DNA from 4 places in the Ensifer sp. ENS02 genome. Region 2 is predicted to be linked to each of the others. Evidence: predicted binding sites of a transcription regulator. Region 2 holds the regulator's gene; each other region holds the start of a gene.
The links. The regulator PhoB, encoded in region 2, activates phosphate uptake and scavenging genes when phosphate is short. The targets are predictions, from matches to a motif close to TGTCATNNANCTGTCAT.

Region 1: the regulator PhoB is predicted to act here: its motif matches at 2,535-2,551, upstream of IB262_RS06160 (PhoX family phosphatase).
Region 3: the regulator PhoB is predicted to act here: its motif matches at 2,488-2,504, upstream of IB262_RS16785 (DUF2794 domain-containing protein).
Region 4: the regulator PhoB is predicted to act here: its motif matches at 3,087-3,103, upstream of phnD (phosphate/phosphite/phosphonate ABC transporter substrate-binding protein).

Annotation. Positions count from the first base shown of each region.
Region 1 covers NZ_JACVAO010000002.1:326,772-332,001, forward strand. Annotated here, with positions in the region: gene IB262_RS06155 (DUF2339 domain-containing protein) at 1-2,431, opposite strand, end outside; gene IB262_RS06160 (PhoX family phosphatase) at 2,627-4,639, shown strand; gene IB262_RS06165 (PaaI family thioesterase) at 4,879-5,230, opposite strand, start outside.
Region 2 covers NZ_JACVAO010000003.1:456,085-461,314, reverse strand. Annotated here, with positions in the region: gene IB262_RS09530 (aspartate aminotransferase family protein) at 1-1,017, opposite strand, end outside; gene IB262_RS09525 (GcrA family cell cycle regulator) at 1,439-1,960, shown strand; gene phoB (phosphate regulon transcriptional regulator PhoB) at 2,030-2,713, opposite strand; gene phoU (phosphate signaling complex protein PhoU) at 2,916-3,629, opposite strand; gene pstB (phosphate ABC transporter ATP-binding protein PstB) at 3,680-4,495, opposite strand; gene pstA (phosphate ABC transporter permease PstA) at 4,509-5,230, opposite strand, start outside.
Region 3 covers NZ_JACVAO010000007.1:217,654-222,883, reverse strand. Annotated here, with positions in the region: gene IB262_RS16800 (ABC transporter permease) at 1-298, shown strand, start outside; gene IB262_RS16795 (Bax inhibitor-1/YccA family protein) at 520-1,266, shown strand; gene IB262_RS16790 (GNAT family N-acetyltransferase) at 1,390-1,944, shown strand; gene IB262_RS16785 (DUF2794 domain-containing protein) at 2,063-2,467, opposite strand; gene IB262_RS16780 (thioredoxin family protein) at 2,782-3,555, opposite strand; gene acnA (aconitate hydratase AcnA) at 3,761-5,230, opposite strand, start outside.
Region 4 covers NZ_JACVAO010000018.1:13,374-18,603, forward strand. Annotated here, with positions in the region: gene IB262_RS29105 (ABC transporter ATP-binding protein) at 1-111, opposite strand, end outside; gene IB262_RS29110 (iron ABC transporter permease) at 111-1,907, opposite strand; gene phnD (phosphate/phosphite/phosphonate ABC transporter substrate-binding protein) at 2,041-3,003, opposite strand; gene IB262_RS29120 (response regulator transcription factor) at 3,115-3,807, shown strand; gene IB262_RS29125 (sensor histidine kinase) at 3,797-5,179, shown strand; gene IB262_RS29130 (substrate-binding domain-containing protein) at 5,176-5,230, shown strand, end outside.

The DNA.
Region 1 (5,230 bases), on a different contig from region 2:
AGCCGAGCCCCGGTAACAGGTAACCGATCAACAGCAGGTCGAAGAACGGGATGCGCCCCAGCAGTTCGCCGCTGAAATAGGGGTTGAGGCCGAGGAGATGCGCCGAAAGCACCGACAGCATCGAGAGCACGCCGAGGCCCATGCCGCCGTAGCGGAAGACCGGGCTCGGTGATTTCATGTCGAGGCTCATGAAGATCGCCGAGGCGCCGATTGCCAGCAGCGTGTAGATCGACTGCTCGCCGAGGGTCGGCACCGCGCTGTCGAGCACGCCGCCGTTCATCGCATGACGCACCAGGATCGCGAGCGTCAACAGCACGAAAAGGCTGGCAAGCGCCTGCAGCAGGTTGCGCACGCGCGTGCCTGGCCAGGATCTCAGGAAATAGGCGGAGCCTGCAAGCAGCACGGCGGGAATGCCGTAGCCCGGCAGCAGCGCATTGAAGACGGGCGTAGTGCCGAGATTGCCGGCACCGACGATCGTCGGCTCCCAGGCGATGCGCCCGAGTACGACGACGGCCGCTGCACCAGTCATCCACGGAAGAATCGGCCAGGTGCGGATCCGCGTGGCGAGCGCATAGGCCGTGCCGAGCACGGCAATCGCAAGCGTCGTGACCAGCCCGTCCGTCCAGGCGTGGAGGGCAAGCACGAGAAAGGTGAAGGAGCCGGCCACCAGCAAGCCGGCCGCCGTATCGCGCGCCACCGCCTCGCTTTCGCGGCGGTAGAGCCAGTCCGCAAGCGCCAGCAGCGCCGCCCCGGCGACGAGTGAGAACAGGCCATGCGGCAGGTCGAAGGCATAGTTGCCGGTCATCAGGAACGACATCGCGACGAGCGCAACCGGAACGACCGCGGCGATGCCCGCCCAGAGTGTCGAATATTGCGGATGGGCGACGAGCCGGCGCGACAGCACGAAACCGCCGAGTGCGACGAAAAGCGCCGCAAGCAGCATTGCGGTGATCATCGCGGTGCGCCCGGGCAGGACGACTGCCGGAAGAGCGTCGGCCAGCGAGGGATCGAGATAGGCGAGCACGCCGCTCAGCGCCGTCAGGCTCCAGACGCCAGCAACAGCGCCGACCGCTGAAAGCACGGCGGGATAGACTGCCGTTGTCCGCCAGGCGCCCAACGCCGCCAGCGCCGCAACGACAACCGCAAACTCCGCCACCGGAAAGCGGACCGCATAGACTGCCGGGCTGATGAGGAGGAGCGCAAACATGGTGACGACGATCGCGGCCGAAATGGAGATTGCCGCGTGCGGTGGAACGAACAGGCGTTCCCATGGCCCGACGACGGCCCGGGGTCGGGTTGTCGCTTCGGTCGGCTCCAGCATTTCGGACCCTTCAGTCGCATCACGCACTTCGCGCGCTTCTGCCACTGGCTCCCGTTCGATGGCGGCAGGCCAGATAAGTCCGATGCCGGCGATCATCACGAGTAGGATGAAAGCGACCGGCCGTGCTTCGAAGGGCGATGCCGCAGCGACATAGGCAAGGCCCCAGAGCCCTATGCCAACATTGGCAAGCGTCGGCACTACGGTCCATCGGCGCAGCCGCGATGCAAGCAGGGTCGCGAGCCAAACGATCGCGAGGAAGCCGAAAAGAACCCAGGGGCGCGGTTCGTTGCTCGAAACCAGCGCCGGCGTGATCAGCGAGGCAAGCAGGCCGAGGCCAGCGAGCGCCTGCCCATGCAGCAGCGACAGACCAACAGTGGCGAGCGAAATCGCCGCCAGGAGAACGAAGGCCGTGCCCGTGCCGATATATTCGTAGATGCCATAGGCGGCATAGGCGACCCCGAAGAGGGTGACGGCACCGGCCGCCGTCAGGATGCCGGGGATCATGGCGTTCTGGAATTCGTTGGCGATCACGGGCACTGCGCGCCGACGAATGACCTCGCCCGCCGCCATCAGCAGGAGGCCGAACAAGGCAGCAAGCGTCAGGCGAACCGCCGGGCTCAACAGCCCGGCATCGATTGAATACTTGACCATGAAGACGCCGCCGAGCGCCAACGCGATGCCGCCAACCCAGACGGCCCAACGGGCGCCGAGGCGACTTTCCAGGCTTTCGGTCTGACGGGGTACGGTTGCGACCGGCTGCGGTGCTTCCGTGCTGGCAGCGATCGTCTCCTCGCCCTCGATTTTGGCCGCGGCTCCTTCCGCATGGCCGAAAATCCGCGCGCCCTCGCGCGCACTGGCCGAGAAGGCGGCAGCGGCATCGTCCAGCGTCTCTGGCTCCGGCGTCTCCGACATGGCCGGCAACTCGTCCGCAGCCGCAAACGCCTCGGTCGCCGTTTCAGCCGGGGCGCCTCCCCCCGGAGCGGCCTTCAGCGCCACGACCTCCGCCTTGAGGGCGGCCAGTTCGGCACCAAGACGCTCGGTCGTCCTGCGGTTGCCGAGATAGGCGGACAGGGCCAGAATAAAGGCAGCTAAAGCAATAAGTTCGAACATACTTTCCCCTGGCAGTCGCAATCGCCGGCGCGCGCAACCATACAGACTTTTATACAAGCGCCAAATCTATAGACGGCCGAGCGCTGTAATCTCTTCACGGAAATGTCGCAGAACTGTCATGGGGCAGCTGGTACAGGCGGATGAACACCGCTGCCTTGCGCGGTGGTTTCCATCGTTCAACCAGGAGACCCGATCATGGACAAGCATCTCGCCCAGACGGAAGAGACCGAATTCAAGACGCTGACGGAACGCAGGGAAGAGCTGGAAGATGTCGGCCACAACTGTTCCGCCAATCCGACGATGGGCGACATCATCCACCGCCGCTTCTCGCGCCGGTCGTTCATCGGCGGCTCGCTGGCAGTTGCCGCGATCTCGACCACCGTCAGCCCGCTCGCTCTCCTGACCGCCGAAGAGGCACGCGCCGAGGACGGTTCGCGCTTCGACTTTACCGAGATCGAAGCCGGCGTCGACGAAAAGCACCATGTGGCCGAAGGTTATGATGCCGACGTCCTGCTTCGCTGGGGCGACAAGATCTTCGCCGACAGCCCGGAGTTCGACCCGAAGAACCAGACGGCCGCTGCCCAGGAAAAGCTGTTCGGCTACAACAACGACTATGTTGGCTTCATCCCGCTCGACGGCAGCGCCGACCACGGCCTGCTCGTCGTCAACCACGAATACACCAATGCCGAACTGATGTTCCCGGCCTTCGCCAGCGTCGTGAAGGAAAAGGTGACGAAGGACGGCAAGGAAGTCGAGGAAGAGAAGGTCGTTCTCGGCGAATACAGCAAGGAGCTGGTCGACATCGAGATGGCCGCACATGGCGGCACGATCATCGAGATCCGCAAGGTCGACGGCAAGTGGCAGCCGGTTCTCGACGGCAAGAACAACCGTCGCATCACCGTCAACACCGAGATGCAGATCACCGGCCCGGCCGCCGGTCACGACCGCCTGAAGACGCCGTCCGACCCGACCGGCAAAAAGGTGTTCGGCACGCTCAACAACTGCGCCGGCGGCGTCACCGCCTGGGGCACCTACATGATGGCCGAAGAAAACTTCAACGGCTATTTCGGCGGCGAGATTGCCGAGGACCATCCGGAATACAAGCAGCTGAAGCGGCTGGGCGCACCGGGCGGCCAGTATGAATGGGCGTCCTTCTACGACCGTTTCGACGTCTCCAAGGAGCCGAACGAAGCCAATCGCTTCGGCTGGATCGTCGAGGTCGACGCGCTTGATCCGACGTCGGTGCCGAAGAAGCGCACAGCCCTCGGCCGTTTCAAGCACGAAGGCTGCGAATCGATCGTCAACAAGGACGGCCGCGTCGTGCTCTATTCCGGCGACGACGAGCGCTACGACTATGTCTACAAGTTCGTGACCAAGGGCACGTTCAACCCTGACGATCGCGCCGCCAACATGGACCTCTTCGACGAGGGCACACTCTATGTCGCCAAGTTCGACGAAGACGGCACCGTCACCTGGATGCCGCTGACGCACGGCGAAGGCCCGCTGACCGAAGCCAACGGCTTTGCCTCGCAGGCGGACGTGCTGATCAACACCCGTCTTGCCTCCGACGCGCTCGGTGCCACCAAGATGGACCGTCCGGAAGACGTTCAGCCGAACCCGAAGACGGGCAAGGTCTACGTGATGCTGACCAACAACACCAAGCGCAAGGCCGAAGAAGTCGACGCCGCCAACCCGCGCGCCAAGAACGCCTTCGGCCACATCGTCGAGATCACCGAGACCGACGGCGACTTCGCGTCGCTGAAGAGCCGCTGGGACGTTCTCTTGAAGTGCGGCGATCCGAGCGTTGCCGAGGTCGGCGCTTCGTTCTCGACCGCCACCACCAAGAACGGCTGGTTCGGCATGCCCGACAATTGCGCCATCGACACCGATGGCCGCCTCTGGGTATCGACCGACGGCAACAACGAGAAGGACACCGGCCGCACCGACGGTATCTGGGCGATCGACACGGACGGCGCCGCCCGCGGCACGTCGAAGCTCTTCTTCCGCGTGCCGGTCGGCGCCGAAATGTGCGGCCCCTGCTTCAACCCGACCTCGGACACATTCTTCCTCGCCGTCCAGCACCCGGGCGACGCCGGCCTTGCAACTTACGAGACGCCGGCCACCCGCTGGCCGGACTTCCAGGACGACATGCCGGTACGCCCGGCTGTCGTCGCCGTAACGAAGCAGGGCGGCGGCCGCATCGGCTGATCAGGACTGCGATTACAAAGAGGAACGCCGCGCCATTCTGCGCGGCGTTTCTTGCTTCCGACATTGCTTGACCGACGCAATTCCGGGCGGAAAACCGCTTCGCACTTTTCCTGGAATTGCTCAGCTTGAAGTGACGCAATTCCGGGCGGAAAACCGCTTCGCACTTTTCCTGGAATTGCTCAGCTTGAAGTGACGCAATTCCGGGCGGAAAACCGCTTCGCACTTTTCCTGGAATTGCTTTAACGCCTGAGATTGTCGATCGGGAAGATGGCGCAGGTTTCGGTGCCGTGGGCGAGCAGCTTGCCGTTGCGGTCGCGCAGCCAGGCTTCGGAGGTCGCGATGGTGCGGCCACGATGCACGATGCGCCCCTCGCAGAAGACCTCGCCCATATCGGGCAGTAGCGGCCGCACGAGGTTCACCTTGAACTCGACCGTCGTATAGGCCTCCCCAGGTTTGACGGTGGTGAAGACAGCGCAGCCGAGGGCCGAATCCATGATCGTTGCCGTCCATCCGCCATGCACTGTGCCAAGCGGATTGAGGTGTTCCTCGGTCGGCAGCCCCTTGAAGACCACCCGACCCTCCTCGACTTCG
Region 2 (5,230 bases):
GCCCTTCACCTTGATGCCCAGCATCAAACCGTCGCCGCGGATGTCCTCGATGACATCAGGGAAACGGTCCTTGAGCGACGCAAGGCCCTGGCGGAAGACCAGCGCGACATCGCGCACATGCGTCAGGAATCCGTCGGCCAGAACGACGTCGAGCACGGCGTTGCCGACGGCCATGGCCAGTGGGTTGCCGCCATATGTGGAGCCATGCGTGCCCGCCACCATACCAGATGCGGCTTCCTCAGTCGCGAGGCAGGCGCCGAACGGGAAGCCACCGCCGATACCCTTGGCGACCGCCATGATATCCGGACGGATATCCGCCCATTCATGGGCAAACAGCTTGCCGGTGCGGCCGACGCCGGTCTGGACCTCATCGAGGATCAAGAGCAGGCCGAACTCGTCGCAGAGCGCGCGCAGTTCCTGCATGAACTCCTTGGTCGCCGGACGGATGCCGCCCTCGCCCTGGATCGGCTCGATCAGGATCGCTGCGGTTTCCTCGGTAATCGCATTCTTGACCGCGGCGATGTCGCCGAACGGAACCTGGTAGAAGCCCGGCGCCTTCGGCCCGAAACCTTCGATGTATTTCTGCTGACCACCGGCGGCGATCGTCGCGATCGTGCGGCCGTGGAAGGCGCCTTCGAAGGTGATGACGTGGAACTTCTCCGGGTGGCCCTTGGAGAAGTGGTAACGCCGTGCCGTCTTGATGGCGCATTCCAGCGCTTCCGCGCCCGAATTGGTGAAGAAGACCTTGTCGGCAAAGGTCACCGCCGTCAGCCGGCGGCCGAGGCTTTCCTGGCCCGCAATTTCATAAAGGTTGGACAGGTGCCAGACCTTGTCGGCCTGCGCCTTCAGCGCTTCGACCAGGTGCGGGTGCGCGTGGCCGAGCGAGTTCACGGCAACGCCGGCACCGAAATCGAGATAACGCGTGCCGTCTTCAGCGATCAGCCAGGCGCCCTCTCCTCGCTCGAAACGCAACGGCGCGCGCATGTAGGTATCGTAAAGCGGCGTGGTTGCAGTCATGCGAGGCTCTCCTTCACTCCAGATCGACATCGATCCCGCGCCTCACGCGGGCCGATAAAAATCAAAAATGCCGCCTTTCGGCGGCGCAGGCACTATTCCCATTTCGCGCTGCAATGTCAACAAAACCAAGCCTTGCAGCGCAACATGAAGGGTCGATTCCTGGCAGCAGAAAAATCGTCCGGGAGGGCTTGCAAAAATGCAACGCTGGCCAAGCAAGTTGGGGAAAACTACGAAATCGATTCGGCCTGATTCCCGGGACTCTTGCCACAGAGTCCAGCGGTCAGTACGTTAACATTCAATTACTAGACGCATGCGGCGGACCTAGTCACCAAAAGAGTTATCGCGTTTGCAACCCCGGGGTTTAGCCGGGGTGCGGTGAGGGATTCTGCCATCCCCAACGCTGAGAACGGAGAGTGCAGAAATGAACTGGACTGACGAGCGGGTGGAGAAACTGAAGAAGCTTTGGTCCGAGGGCCTGAGCGCAAGCCAGATCGCGGCACAGCTCGGCGGCGTCAGCCGTAACGCTGTCATCGGCAAGGTTCACCGCCTGAGCCTGCCAGGTCGCGCCAAGGCCGGCGGCAGCACCACGACGGCAGCCCGTCCGAAGCGCCCGACTTCGGCACCGCGCGCACCGAACTACGCTTCGCGCGTTTCGACCCGCCCGGTTGCACGCGCGGCCGGCGCTGTCGTTCTCAAGGAAGAAATCGAAGTCGATCTCGTTGCCGAGCAGGATTTCAGCACCCGCACCGACGTTGTCGTGCCGATGTCGCGCCGCCTCGAGCTGACCCAGCTCACCGAGCGCACCTGCAAGTGGCCGATCGGCGACCCGCTGAAGGAAGAGTTTCACTTCTGCGGCAACGATTCCCCGGAAGCCTCGCCTTACTGCACCTTCCATGCTCGGCTGGCCTACCAGCCGTCGGGGGAGCGCCGCAGGGCTCGCTAAGAAGCTGGACCGCATTGATAAAGGAAGGGGCCGATCGGCCCCTTTTTTTGTTGGCGACTTTCAGACCGCTCAGCTTTCGAGCGAATAGCCGGCGCCGCGAACGGTGCGGATGACGTCGGGCATGTTCGAGAAGTTCAGAGCCTTGCGCAGACGACCGACATGCACGTCGACGGTGCGCTCGTCGACATAGATGTCATGCCCCCAGACGCCATCCAGAAGCTGCGAGCGAGAGAAGACGCGGCCCGGCGAGGACATGAGGAACTCCAGAAGACGGAACTCGGTCGGGCCGAGGCGCACTTCGCGGCTGCGGCGATGAACGCGGTGGGTCTCGCGGTCGAGTTCGATGTCGCCGCAGCGAAGCAGCGTCGAGAGCACCTCGGGCTTTGCCCGGCGCAGCATCGCCTTGACGCGCGCCATCAGCTCCGGCGTCGAGAAGGGCTTGACCACGTAGTCGTCGGCACCCGTCGCCAGACCCCGGACGCGCTCGCTTTCCTCGCCTCGCGCCGTCAGCATGATGATCGGCAGACGTTCGGTCTCCGGACGCTGGCGCAGCCGACGGCAAAGTTCAATGCCGGAAACACCGGGCAGCATCCAGTCGAGGATAAGCAGGTCGGGCAGCCGCTCCTGAAGCCGGATCTCCGCCTCGTCGCCCCGCAGGATCGTATCGACGTCGAAGCCCTCGGCTTCCAGATTGTAACGCAGCAGAACGCTCAGCGCCTCTTCGTCTTCGACTACGGCGATTTTTGGCAACATCAGGTAACGTCTCCTTACCGCGGGCGGCCTTTGGGCTCATCGGCCCGGCCGGCGCTCAGACACTCTAAATCTGGAGCACATCCGCCGTTTTCAAAGGCGGGGCGAAAACCGCATGCTTCAGATACAGGAATTCGGGGCCGCGACCGAAGCCGCGACCGGATCAGATTTCAAGGGGCATGCATGCTTACGGCGCGCTTGGCGCTCAGTCGTTGACCGAGCCCAGCGTCGACGTGGTGTCATCCTTCGGACGCTCGCCTTCCGGCTGAGCACCCGTCGCCATGTAATAGATCGTCTCAGCGATATTGGTCGCGTGGTCGCCGATGCGCTCGATGTTCTTGGCGCAGAACAGAAGATGCGTGCAGGGCGTGATGTTGCGCGGATCTTCCATCATGTAGGTCAAGAGCTCGCGGAACAGCGAGGTGTAGATCGCGTCGATCTCCTCGTCACGCTCGCGGATGCTGTTGGCCTTTTCCGGCGAGCGCGAGGCGTAGACGTCGAGCACTTCCTTGAGCTGGACGAGAGCGAGCTCTGCCAGATGCTCGAGGCCACGGGCGAGCTTGCGCGGAATGCCGGAGCCGGCGACCGCGATCACGCGCTTGGCGGTGTTCTTGCCGAGGTCGCCGACGCGCTCCAGATCGGAGGCGATGCGGATCGACCCCATGATCTCACGCAGGTCGGCGGCGACCGGCTGACGCTTGGCGATCGTGACGATCGCCTTCTCACCGATCTGGCGCTCGGCGTCGTCGAGGACGGTGTCGTCCGAGATCACCTTCTGTGCGAGAGCCAGGTCGGAGTTGACCAGCGCGCGAACGGACTCGGCGACCATCTGTTCGGCGAGGCCGCCCATCTCCGAGATGCGGCGCGTCAGGTACTTCAGTTCTTCGTCATAGGCGGACATGATATGCATGGACATGATCGTCGATCCTTACGGGCGCTTTGCAGTTACTGTTGCAGCCTTATGCGGCCTCAGCCGAAGCGGCCCATGATGTAATCCTGGGTGCGCTGGTCATCCGGATTGGTGAACATCTTGTCGGTGTCGTTCTCCTCGACGAGATTGCCGAGGTGGAACATGGCGGTGCGCTGCGAAACGCGGGCGGCCTGCTGCATCGAGTGGGTCACGATGACGATCGTGAAGTTCGTGCGCAGCTCGTGGATGAGCTCTTCGACCTTGGCCGTCGCGATCGGATCGAGAGCCGAGCACGGCTCGTCCATGAGGATGACTTCCGGGCTCACGGCGACGGCGCGTGCGATGCAGAGGCGCTGCTGCTGACCACCGGAAAGGCCGGTGCCGGGCTCCTGCAGACGGTCCTTTACCTCGTTCCACAGACCGGCCTTCTGCAGGCTGGTCTCGACCACTTCGTCAAAGTCGGCCTTGGTGCGCGCAAGTCCGTGAATCCGCGGACCGTAGGCGACGTTGTCGTAGATCGACTTCGGGAACGGGTTCGGCTTCTGGAAGACCATGCCGACGCGGGCGCGAAGCTCGACGACGTCGATCGTCGGGTCGTAGATGTCGTCCTCGTCGAGCGTGATCTTGCCGGTGACGCGGCAGTTCTCGATCGTGTCGTTCATGCGGTTCAGCGTGCGCAGGAAGGTCGACTTGCCGCAACCCGAAGGACCGATCAGCGCCGTGACCGTGTTCTCGCGGATGTTGAGGTTGACGTCGAAAAGCGCACGCTTCTCGCCGTAATAGACCGACACATCCTTGCCGATCATCTTGTAGGGCACGGTGTTCATTTTCTGATCCAGAGCCTTCTCGACTGCTGCTTCTGACATGATGTTCATAGTAATTACCTCACTACCAGCGGCGCTCAAAGCGACGTCGCAACAGAATGGCTCCAAGGTTCATGACGACCAGGAAGATGAGAAGAATGATGATTGCGCCGGAGGTGCGCTCGACGAAGGCGCGTTCCGCCTCGTTGGCCCACATGTAGATCTGCACCGGCAGTGCCGTCGACGGTTCCATCGGCGAACCGGGAAAATCGACGACGAAGGCGACCATGCCGATCAGGAGCAGCGGCGCGGTTTCACCAAGCGCGTGGGCAAGACCGATGATGGTGCCGGTCAGGATGCCCGGCATCGCCAGCGGCAGCACGTGGTGGAAGATGGTCTGCATCTTCGACGCACCGAGACCGAGGGCCGCCGAGCGGATCGACGGCGGGACCGCCTTCAACGCCGCACGGGTGGCGATGATGATCGTCGGCAGGGTCATCAACGTCAGCACGAAGCCACCGACGACGGCTGCCGAGCGCGGCATGCCGGCGAAGTTGATGAAGACGGCGAGACCCAGGAGGCCGTAGACGATCGACGGAACGGCCGCGAGGTTGTTGATGTTGACCTCGATCAGGTCGGTCAGCCGGTTCTTCGGCGCAAACTCCTCGAGGTAGATCGAGGCGGCGACGCCGATCGGAAGCGACAGCACCAGCACGATCAGCATCATGTAGAGCGAACCGAGGGCCGCGACGCCGACGCCTGCCGCTTCGGGACGGCTGGAGGCGCCAAAGGTGAAGATGCCGGTGT
Region 3 (5,230 bases), on a different contig from region 2:
GCGCGTCCACGATGCGGTGGTCCTGAAGACGCTGGGGGCAACGCGGGTGACGCTGATCAAGGCGTTCAGCTACGAATACGCGATCCTCGGTCTTGCAACCGCAGTTTTTGCGCTGTTTGCCGGCGGTATCGCCGCCTGGTTCGTCGTCAACCGCATCATGACGCTGCCGTCGAGCTTCCTGCCCGACGTGGCGATCGTGACGGTTGTGGCAGCGCTGGTGATGACGGTCGGCATCGGACTTGCCGGTACATGGCGCATTCTCGGGCAGAAGGCGGCGCCGGTCCTGCGCGAACTTTGACCGGGCCGAGTTAACCGTAAATCCCTATTGCGCCGGTCTGAATCGGCCCGGTGCAACGGAATCCGGGAGTGCCGGGTCTTGTGTGCAGCGGGTTTCGGCATCATATTTGTCCACAGGCATGCTGGAGCTCCGCAGCGGCGCCTGGGCGTGGAAGCTCATCTTCCAGGGCGATACTCGCCGCCCGACACCGTAACTTCCACCGGAGCTTGAATGAGGAAACAATGGCTGATCTGAGAAATTACCAAACCCGAATGTCGCCCGCCGGCGCTCAGGCGGGTGCCGTGATTGACGAAGGCCTTCGCGCATACATGCTGAAGGTCTACAACCTGATGGCGCTTGGTCTGGCGATCACTGGCGTCGCGGCCTACCTGACGTTCCAGATGGCGTTTTCCGATGGCCAACTGACCGCGTTCGGTGCTGCGATCTATACGAGCCCGCTAAAGTGGGTGGTAATGCTCGCTCCGCTGGGCCTCGTGTTCTTCATGAGCTTCCGCATCAATAACATGAGCGTTTCTGCCGCGCAGACGACGTTCTGGATCTATGCGGCCCTGATGGGCCTGTCGCTGTCGTCGATCTTCCTGGTCTTCACGCAGCAGAGCATCACGCAGACGTTCTTCGTCACGGCCGCTTCGTTCGGTGCGCTGTCGCTCTACGGCTACACGACCAAGAAGGACCTGTCGGGTTTCGGCACGTTCCTGATTATGGGCCTGTTCGGCGTCATCATCGCATCGATCGTCAACATCTTCCTCGGCTCTTCGGCGCTCGCCTTCGCGATCAACGTGATCGGCGTGCTGATCTTCGCAGGCCTCACCGCCTACGACACGCAGAAAATCAAGGAAATGTACTTTGAAGCCGATGACAGCACCGTTGCCGGCCGCAAGGCGATCATGGGCGCGCTGACGCTCTACCTCGACTTCATCAACCTGTTCATGTTCCTGCTCCAGTTCATGGGCAACCGGAACAACTAAGTCTGAACAGCAGACGGAAAAGGCGGCTTCGGCCGCCTTTTTTGTTTGCTGAAGCAGCTTGAAAGCGTCCGGGCTCCGTGGGAGTGAAAGGACGACGAAACCTTGGGATCAAAGTCTTTAGCCATGTCCCTGACCCTGCGCGACGCCACCCTGGCCGATCTTCCCGTCATCACCGAGATCTATCGCGAATCCGTGTTGCACGGCGTTGCGACCTACGAGATTAACCCGCCATCCGAAAAGGAGATGCGGGCCCGGTTCGAAACGATCATCGGCAGCGGCTACCCGTACATGGTTGCGGTAGACGCGGGCGGGACGATCATCGGCTATGCCTACGCATCCGGCTTCCGCACGCGCACGGCCTATCGCTTCCTGGTCGAGGATTCCATCTACCTGGCGCCGGAAGCGCGCGGCAAGGGTGCCGGCAAGGCGCTGCTGGTCGAGCTCGTCCGGCGTTGCACGGAACTCGGCTTCCGCCAGATGGTCGCGGTGATCGGCGGTGCCCATCCAGCCTCGATCGCCGTGCACCGGTCCCTCGGCTTCGAACTCCAGGGCACGATGAAAGCGACCGGCTTCAAGCATGGCCGCTGGCTCGACACGACGATCATGCAGCTCGCGCTCGGCGAGGGCCAGGCGACCGACCCGCCGGAAGACGTCTATCCGGACACCCTCTACCAGTGACCATCGCTTGCTGAAGAATGTCAGTCGGCGAAGCGCCTCGCAGCGCGCCGTAGGCAGGTCGTGCCGTTGCTGCCCGTGACGTCGGCGTGCGTCTCCTGATGGCACCCTTTCCCGCTGGTCAGGTTTCCACCAGCCTCAGCACCTTGTCGAATACCTTGAGCACCTGGGCGAGCTCGTGACCGCGCTTCAGGATCGTGCCGTGAATGTTCAGCACGCTATAGGCGCCCTGTTTCGCGGCCAGTTTCGGGTTCTTCTCGATCCGGTAGAGCGGCATTTCGCCCGAACGCTTGAACACTGAGAAGACCGCGCGGTCCCTCAGGTGGTCGATCGCGTAGTCCCGCCACTCGCCTTCGCCGACCATACGGCCGTAGACCCACAGGATCTGATCCAATTCGCGACGATGGAAAGTGATGGGGGGAGCGTTCTTGGCGTTCTTGTATTCGTGAAGATCGACGACCACTTCGGAAGTGGTCTCGCGCTGATGGCGCGCCTCGCCTTGCGGCAAATCCGGCTCATCGGTCATCGGCAATCCGGCCTTCTGTTGTGACAGAACGATTACAGTGTGCCTGACACGAGCCGAAAAGCAAGCTGGAAGCCATGGGACGATGAGGTCATTTCTTGCCTCTGCCCCATTTCAGTCAAACCGGCGCCCCAATTCATCGCAAAACTCGCGGGCGCTGACGGACAGAGTCGTTGCCACCGTATGTCCGGTCAGATCGTCATGCTGCGGGAGTTCACCGAACGCAGTTATGGCCGGTTCGGTCCGGTAACTTCGAACCCTCAGCCCCAGCCCCTCGATGCTGCCGGGCCGAACCAACCCCTTGCGCTTCGCCGTCCCTACAATTTGCCCTGAGGGCCGGCGAGCACGGCCGCAGCGCCGATGATGGCACCCGGCGTTTCCTTGTCCTTCATCGATTGCAGCAGGATCGCGCAGCCGCTGTTTCCCGGGCGCTCGGTCAGCACCGTCGCCGGCAGCGTAAAGGACGCGGGCTGGCCGTCCCACATGCCGATCGTCTGTATGTCACGGACCGCATGCCAATAGGGGACTTCCTTGCCGCTGTTCTCCCCCTTCTCCATCTTCACGATCTTGGCGCGGTCGAAATAGACGACGACGACGTTGGCCTTGCCGATGCCGCTACCGATTGTGATCTGGATTTCTTCGCCGAGGATCTTGGCGTCGACGGGAACGGCAAGCCCTTTGCCTTCCGCCTTCATCGTTTCCAGCCGCGTCTTGATTGCCTGCAGGTTGCCGCCGTTCAAGTGGTCGCGGCCGTTCAGGATCGCCTGGGGCGTGTAGACGCCGTTGCGCCCGAGCATGCGCGCATAGGCATATTGCCGCTCGGTGTTTTCCTTCGATGCCAGCGTGTCGGCCCAGCCGAGATAGTTCCAGTAGTCGACGTGATAGGCGAGCGCCACCACATCGCCCTCGTCGACCAGCGACTTCAGCGCCGCATCCGCCGGCGGACAGGACGAACAGCCCTGGCTGGTGAACAGTTCGACAACGCCCTTGACCGCCTGTTTCTCCTGCGCCCCGGCAGGGGCACCGGCGGCTGCGAGCAGCCCGAAAGCCAGTGCAACAGGGCGAATGAAAGAACGGTCTGCGGATGTCATGGCGTCACTTCGTTACCGGCCGGCGGCCTACTCCTTGTGGGGGAGTTCACTACATACGACGCCCCTGCATCAACGGGAAGTCACGTTGGAGTGAGATGGCAAGTGAGCGCGATCCAGCACCCGATCGTTGGCCGGTGCACCTCAAAGAAAGAGCCGGGGCGCCTTTCGGCGTCCCGGCTCCAGAGCCTTGTATGCGCTCGCGCGATTAAGCGGCGAGGTCGCGCAGAACCGTCTGCAGGATGCCACCGTTGTTGACGTAGGTCACTTCATCCAGCGTATCGATACGGCAGACGAGCGGCACATCTTTCACGCTGCCGTCGCCGTAGGTTACCTTGGCAACGCGCTTTTCGCGCGGCTGGACATTGGCGAGATTTTCGATCGTGACGATCTCATCGCCCTTGAGGCCCAGCGATTCCCAGGTCGTGCCTTCCTCGAAGACGAAGGGAATGACGCCCATGCCGACGAGGTTCGAGCGGTGGATACGCTCGAAGGACTGCGCGATGACGGCCTTGACGCCGAGCAGGTTGGTGCCCTTGGCAGCCCAGTCGCGCGACGAACCGTTGCCGTATTCGACGCCGGCGAAGATGACGAGCGGAACGCCCTCTTCCTTGTACTGCATGGCGGCGTCGTAAATCGACATCTCTTCCTTGGACGGATAGTGGATGGTGTAGCCACCTTCCTTGCCGTTCGGGCCGAGCATGTGGTTGCGGATGCGGATGTTGGCAAACGTGCCGCGCATCATCACCTCATGGTTGCCACGACGCGTGCCGTACTGGTTGAAGTCGGCAACGCCGACGCCATGACCGATGAGGTAGGCACCGGCCGGCGAAGCCGCCTTGATCGAACCGGCCGGCGAGATGTGGTCGGTGGTGATCTTGTCGCCGAAGAGACCAAGCACGCGGGCGCCCTTGATGTCGGAGATGCCCGAACCGGACTTGCCCATGCCGACGAAGTAGGGCGGGTTCTGCACGTAGGTCGAACCGTCGTCCCAGGCATAGGTCTGGCCCGGAGGAACCTGAACGGCCTGCCAGTTTTCGTCGCCCTTGAACACGTCGGCGTACTTGGTCGCGTAAAGTTCGCGGGTGACGTACTTGAAGATGAACTCCTGGATTTCCTTGGAGGTCGGCCAGATGTCCTTGAGGAAGACCGGCTTGCCGTCCTGGTCCTCGCCGAGCGGTTCGTTGGTCAGGTCCTTCTGGACGGAACCTGCAAGCGCGTAGGCGACGACGAGCGGCGGCGAAGCGAGGTAGTTCGCCTGGACGTCCGGCGAGATGCGGCCTTCGAAGTTACGGTTGCCCGAAAGAACGCCGGCGGCGATCAGGCCCTTGTCGTTGATCGTCTTCGAGATCGGCGCCGGCAGCGGGCCGGAGTTGCCGATGCAGGTCGTGCAGCCGAAGCCGACGAGGTTGAAGCCGAGCGCGTCGAGGTCCTTCTGCAGGCCGGACTTGGCGAGGTATTCGCCGACGACCTGCGATCCCGGTGCGAGCGAGGTCTTGACCCACGGCTTGGACTTCAGGCCCTTGGCGACCGCGTTGCGGGCGAGCAGGCCGGCAGCGATCAGGACCGACGGGTTGGAGGTGTTGGTGCAGGACGTGATCGCAGCGATGGCAACGTCGCCATGGCCGAGATCGAAATCGGTACCTTCGACGGCATAGCGGTTCGAAAGCTGGCCCGG
Region 4 (5,230 bases), on a different contig from region 2:
GAGAAGGCAGAGGAAATCTGATTTCGGTATCTCGATGCTCAGCCGCTCGACAGCTGCCTGTGCCGTGTTGCCGTAGCTTTTTCTGACATCGCGGATGCTGATGTTTGACATTACTTGCCTCCCAAACCGTCGGACAATTTGCTTTTTGTGAGTTTCTGGACGATCAGCGTGCCGACGAAGGCAATGATGCAGATCATCAGCACCACGGCGTTGGCCGCCTGGCCGTAGCCGTAGTCGACCAGCCGCAGCGCATAGGTCGTCAGCACGTCGGTCCCGGGGACGGCGAGCACCACGACGAGGCTCAGTCCCTTGATGCCGGAAATGAAGGGCAGCAGGATTCCTGTGACGAGCGCGCCCTTCTGGATCGGCACGACGACCGATGCCAGCCGCCGGAACCAGCCGGCACCGGCAATCCGGGCCGCTTCTTCCGGGTCGCGCCCGAGCTGCATCATGGCCGAGATGCCGGCACGCGAGGCGAAGGGCATCTGGTCGGCAAGGATCGCCAGCACCAGAATGATCGGCGTACCGTAAAGTGCAGGCACAGGCCCTCTTTGAACCGCGAACATCGAAAGATAGGCGGCGGCAAAGGCTATTCCCGGCACGAGATAGGGCAGGAACGTCACTTGCCGCAGGAAGGCGGCGATCATCGTCGAGGATGTGCGGGTAACGGCATAACCGACGAGCAGGCCGAGGAAGCCGGCGCCAGCGGCGGCCGAACCGACGATCCAGAGCGTGTTCCAAGTTGCCTGCCAGAATTCGGGCGTCAGGAGAATGCCCTGTTTGAGCGCCGTGGTGCCGAGATCGGAGCCCAGCCAGTAGGCGAGCGTGAAGTTGTCGAGCGCAAAAACGCCGGGTACCTTCATCACCGTGGTCATGGCGAGCGCCAGCAACGGAACGACGGCGCTGATCAGGAAGACCAGCGTGGCGAGCCCCGCTGCGGGCAGCCGGTACCCGCGAAGCGACGTCGTGCGGTTCATCGAACCCTTCGAGCCGATGACCACGAAACGGCGTGCTTCCTTCAACAGGTACATGTCGAGCGTAATCGAGATGGTGCCGAGCACGACGATGGTGAGCGCAAGGATCGCCCCCATTCCGGTCTGACTGGTGGAGATGGCGCGAAACAGCGAGGTCGCCAACACGTCGTAGCCGACGGGAACACCAAGGATATAGGCGACGCCGAAATCACCGAGACATTTGGCGAAGATCAGCGCGCAGGCCGAAACCAGCGACGGCAGCATCAGAGGCAGAATGATCTTGCGGGCGATGACGCCGTTGCCGGCGCCGATGACGCGGGCGGAATCCTCAAGCGTCGAATCGAACTGCCGCAACGCATTGCCGAACAGCAGGATGACGAAGGGCGTATAGTGCAACGCCAGGATAAGGGTGATCGGCAAGGCTCCATAGGCGAGCCAGTCCGGCGGGGCAAAGCCGAGCGCTTCCATCCAGCTCGGCTGTCCGCCGGTGGTCCTGTTCTTGAAGAGCGTCTGCCACGCAAGAGCAAATGTCCAGGACGGCAGCATGTAGGGGATGATCAGAACGGTGGCGAACCACTTCTTTCCGGGCATGTCCGTGCGGCTGATCAGCCAGGCCATCGGGATCCCGACCACCAGCGCAACCACTATCGCGCCGAAGGCAATAGTTGCGGTATGGAGCAGTGGCCGCCAGAACACGTCGGTGGCGATCACCGACAGGAAGACGCGGTTGAAATAGTAAAGCGTCAGCTCGCCCATCGATTGGCCGGAGCGGGCCTGGTCGGCGAACTGCACGAAGAACGCGTCCTTAAGCAGAAGCAGGATGGGCGCGGCAATCAGATAGGCGAACAGCACGACCAGACCGACGCCCACCATCGTGGTGGGGTCCTGGTTGTGGACCCTGTAATTGTAAATGGCTTTGCCAAAGTTTCGCATAGCAATCCCGTGGGTTGGAAGCCGCACAGCAGTCTCGGGCGGGTTCGCCCGGCCTGCGGTGACGTTTGTGGTAGGCGCGCGACAGGGCCTGCGCACACGGCGCATCGGCATCCTGTCGGGCTGTGGGATGAGGTCAGAAGGTGGAAGCGCCGGCCTTGTCGATGACCTCGCGCACGCTTGCCCAATCCCGATCGTAGCGGATCGGAAGGAAGCGCTCGTCGCCGTGAAACTCGCTCTTCATTTCCGGGGTGAATTCAAAGTCGAAGAAGCACCGCTTCATCGCCGCGACCAGCGGTGGGGCGAGATCATGCGCATAGGCAAAGGACGACGTCGGAAAGATGCCGCTGGTGAATATGACGCGCAGGTCTTCGCGCTTGACCATGCGCCGCTCAATCAGACGTTCCAGCACGTCAGACGCGACCGCCGCCATGTCGTAGTCGCCCGAGATCACGCCGAGAATGGACTTGTCATGGCCGCCGGACATGATCGGCGCGTAGTCTTCCCCCGGGCTCAGGCCTTCGCCCGGGAACAGCGCGCGTGGCGCCAGGTGCCCGGAGTTCGAGAACGCGGACGCGTGCGCCACGCGCCGCCCCTTTAGATCGGACAGGGTCTTGAACGGAGAGTCGGCGCGAACGATGGCAATCAGATTGTAGCCGCGCACCGCATTGTCGATGCCTTTTGCGGCGAAGGGAACGGCACCGGCACGGTTGACGGCCTCGACCGTCGGTCCAGTCGAGAAGCCCGCGAAATGTAGTCGTCCGGACCGCATGGCTTCGATCTCGGCCTTGCTCGATTGCACCGGGTAATAGACGATCTGGCGGCCGAGACAGGCACCGAGATGGGTGGTGAAATCCTTGAACAGGCTCGCATAGATGGCCGGTTCCTCGATCGGAGCATAGGCCCAGACGAGCGTCTGCGGATCCCGCCAATTCGAAGGGTCTGCCGGCGCATCGGCAACGTGGTCCTTGTCCGCGTCGCAATATCGCTCGTCGAGATCAGGGCTTGTCCCGCAACCGGCTTTCGCCGTTGTCGCTACGGGCAACAGCAGCACGCACGCCAATGCGAGGCCGGCTAGAAACAGCCTGTGCGCGTTCATGTCCACCCCTCCCCGAAGCTCCGCTCTCCCGGCGAAAGCTTCATAGTTCTCATCTGCTTTCCATCTGTGTATGGGAGTATCACTGTCACAATCCTGTCACCTGGAAACGCGATGCGCATTCTCCTGATCGAAGACACCCCCGACATCGCCTTTGCCATTTCCATGCGCCTGGAAAAGGAAGGCTACGAGGTCACGACCGCGTTCGACGGCGCGGAAGGAGAGCGGCTCGCCCTCAACGCCTCGCACGATCTGGTGATCCTCGACATCAACCTGCCGAAGCGGGACGGCTTCGCCATCCTGAGTTCCATGCGCCAGGGTGGGTTGACGCGTCCCGTCATCGTCATCACCGCCCGCAACCAGGTGGCCGACAAGGTCGATCTGCTCGAATTAGGCGCTGACGATTATTTGGTCAAACCGTTCGACCTGCACGAGCTCGTCGCGCGCATCCGGGCCGTCTCCCGCCGGCACCTGGGTGCGGCGCAATCGGTTCTGCGTTTGGGCTCGATTTCCATCGACCTTTCGGCCCGCGCGGTGATGCTCGAAGGCCGCCCGCTCGACCTCGGCCGCCGCGAATTCGACGTGCTGGAGGCGCTCGCGACCCGTGCCGGCACGACGGTCAACAAGGAGCAGCTAGTCGTGAAACTCTTCGGCTACGAGGACACGGGCACGCCGAATGCCGTGGAGCTTCTGGTTTCCCGGGTGCGCCGGAAGCTGGAGGACTGCGACATCGAGATCGTCACGCATCGCGGCGTAGGCTACATGCTGCGCCAGCGCTCCGGGAGCGGTGCAAGCGGTGCGCTCTGATTACTCGATCGAGCGCCGCATCCTTTCCAGCGGCGCTGCCCTGCTCATCATCATCGGGCTTTTCCTGTTCTGGATGGTGCGCTGGAATGCGCACAACGCGGCCGAAGAAGCTTTTGACCGGGTGCTTGGCGCGGCGGCACTTTCGATTGCCGATACGGTGTCGATCGAGGACGGCACCGCAAGCGTCGACCTGCCGCATTCCGCCTTCGCCATCCTCGGCACGTCCCGGCTCAATCGCATCTTCTACCGGGTGGCGGCTCCCGACGGGACGATCATTACCGGCTCGCCGATCCTCGGCCTGGAGATCCCGCACGGGACGGGACCGCAGTTGCGGCTGGCCGACAGCACCTACAGGGGTGAACGGATCCGCATCGCCGCCGTCGCCCGCTACAGCACCGATGCCGCCGGCGGCGGCTGGGTCGACGTTCTCGTCGGCGAAACGCGCGAAGCGCGCGATCAACTTGGGTTGCATCTGACCTTCAATGCCGCCCTTCCCGCAATCGCCGTGTCCGTGCTGGCGTTCCTGCTGATCTGGCTTGCGGTCCGCCAGGCTTTTGCACCGCTGAGAACCGTCGAGGCCGATCTGCGCCACCGTGCCTCCTCTGATCTCAGCCCGGTCTCCGGCCCGGTGCCAAGGGAGGTGAGCGCGCTGATCTCGGCGCTCAACGATTTCATGGGTCGGCTCGATTCCGTGCTCGTGGGCCTGAAGAGCGTGACGGCCGACGCTGCCCATCAGTTGCGTACGCCCCTGACCGCCTTGCGCGCGCTTGCAGAACTTTCGATCGACGAAGCGCCGGCCGGCAGGCTGCGTGACATTCTCGGCCGCATCCACGCCAACTCGGTCAATGCCAGCGTTCTCGCAAACCAGCTTCTGTCGGATGCAAGCACGCTGCACGGCATTGAATCGCGCCTGCGCGAGACCCTCGACATGCGCCTAGTCGTGCGGGAAGCCATCCGTCGCCTGCAGGCGGAAGGCTCCTATCCCGCCGCCGCCGACATGTTCACGCTCAACCTGCCCAGCAACGCTGTCGAGATCGAGGCGGAGGCCGTGAGCCTGCGCGAGATGATACGCAACATCATCGAAAATGCGCTCGTGCACGCTCCAGGGTCTATCGACATCACCGTGACAGAGGTGAATCGCCTGGTCCGCTTCGTTGTTTCCGACCGGGGGCCTGGAATCCCGAGGGATATGCGCAAGCAAATGTTCGAACGCTTTTCGCGGGCCGACAACAGTAAACCGGGTTCCGGACTTGGGCTCGCCATTGCCAGAACCGTTGCGGAAGCCATGGGCGGCAGCATCAGCCTCGACGATCGGGATGGAGGCGGGTTGTCGGTCGTGGTTTGCCTGCCCAAAGGCGGAACCCCGGCATGATCGCTCGGTTCACGCTCATGCTTCTCGCCGCGCTCTTTGCCGCATCGACGC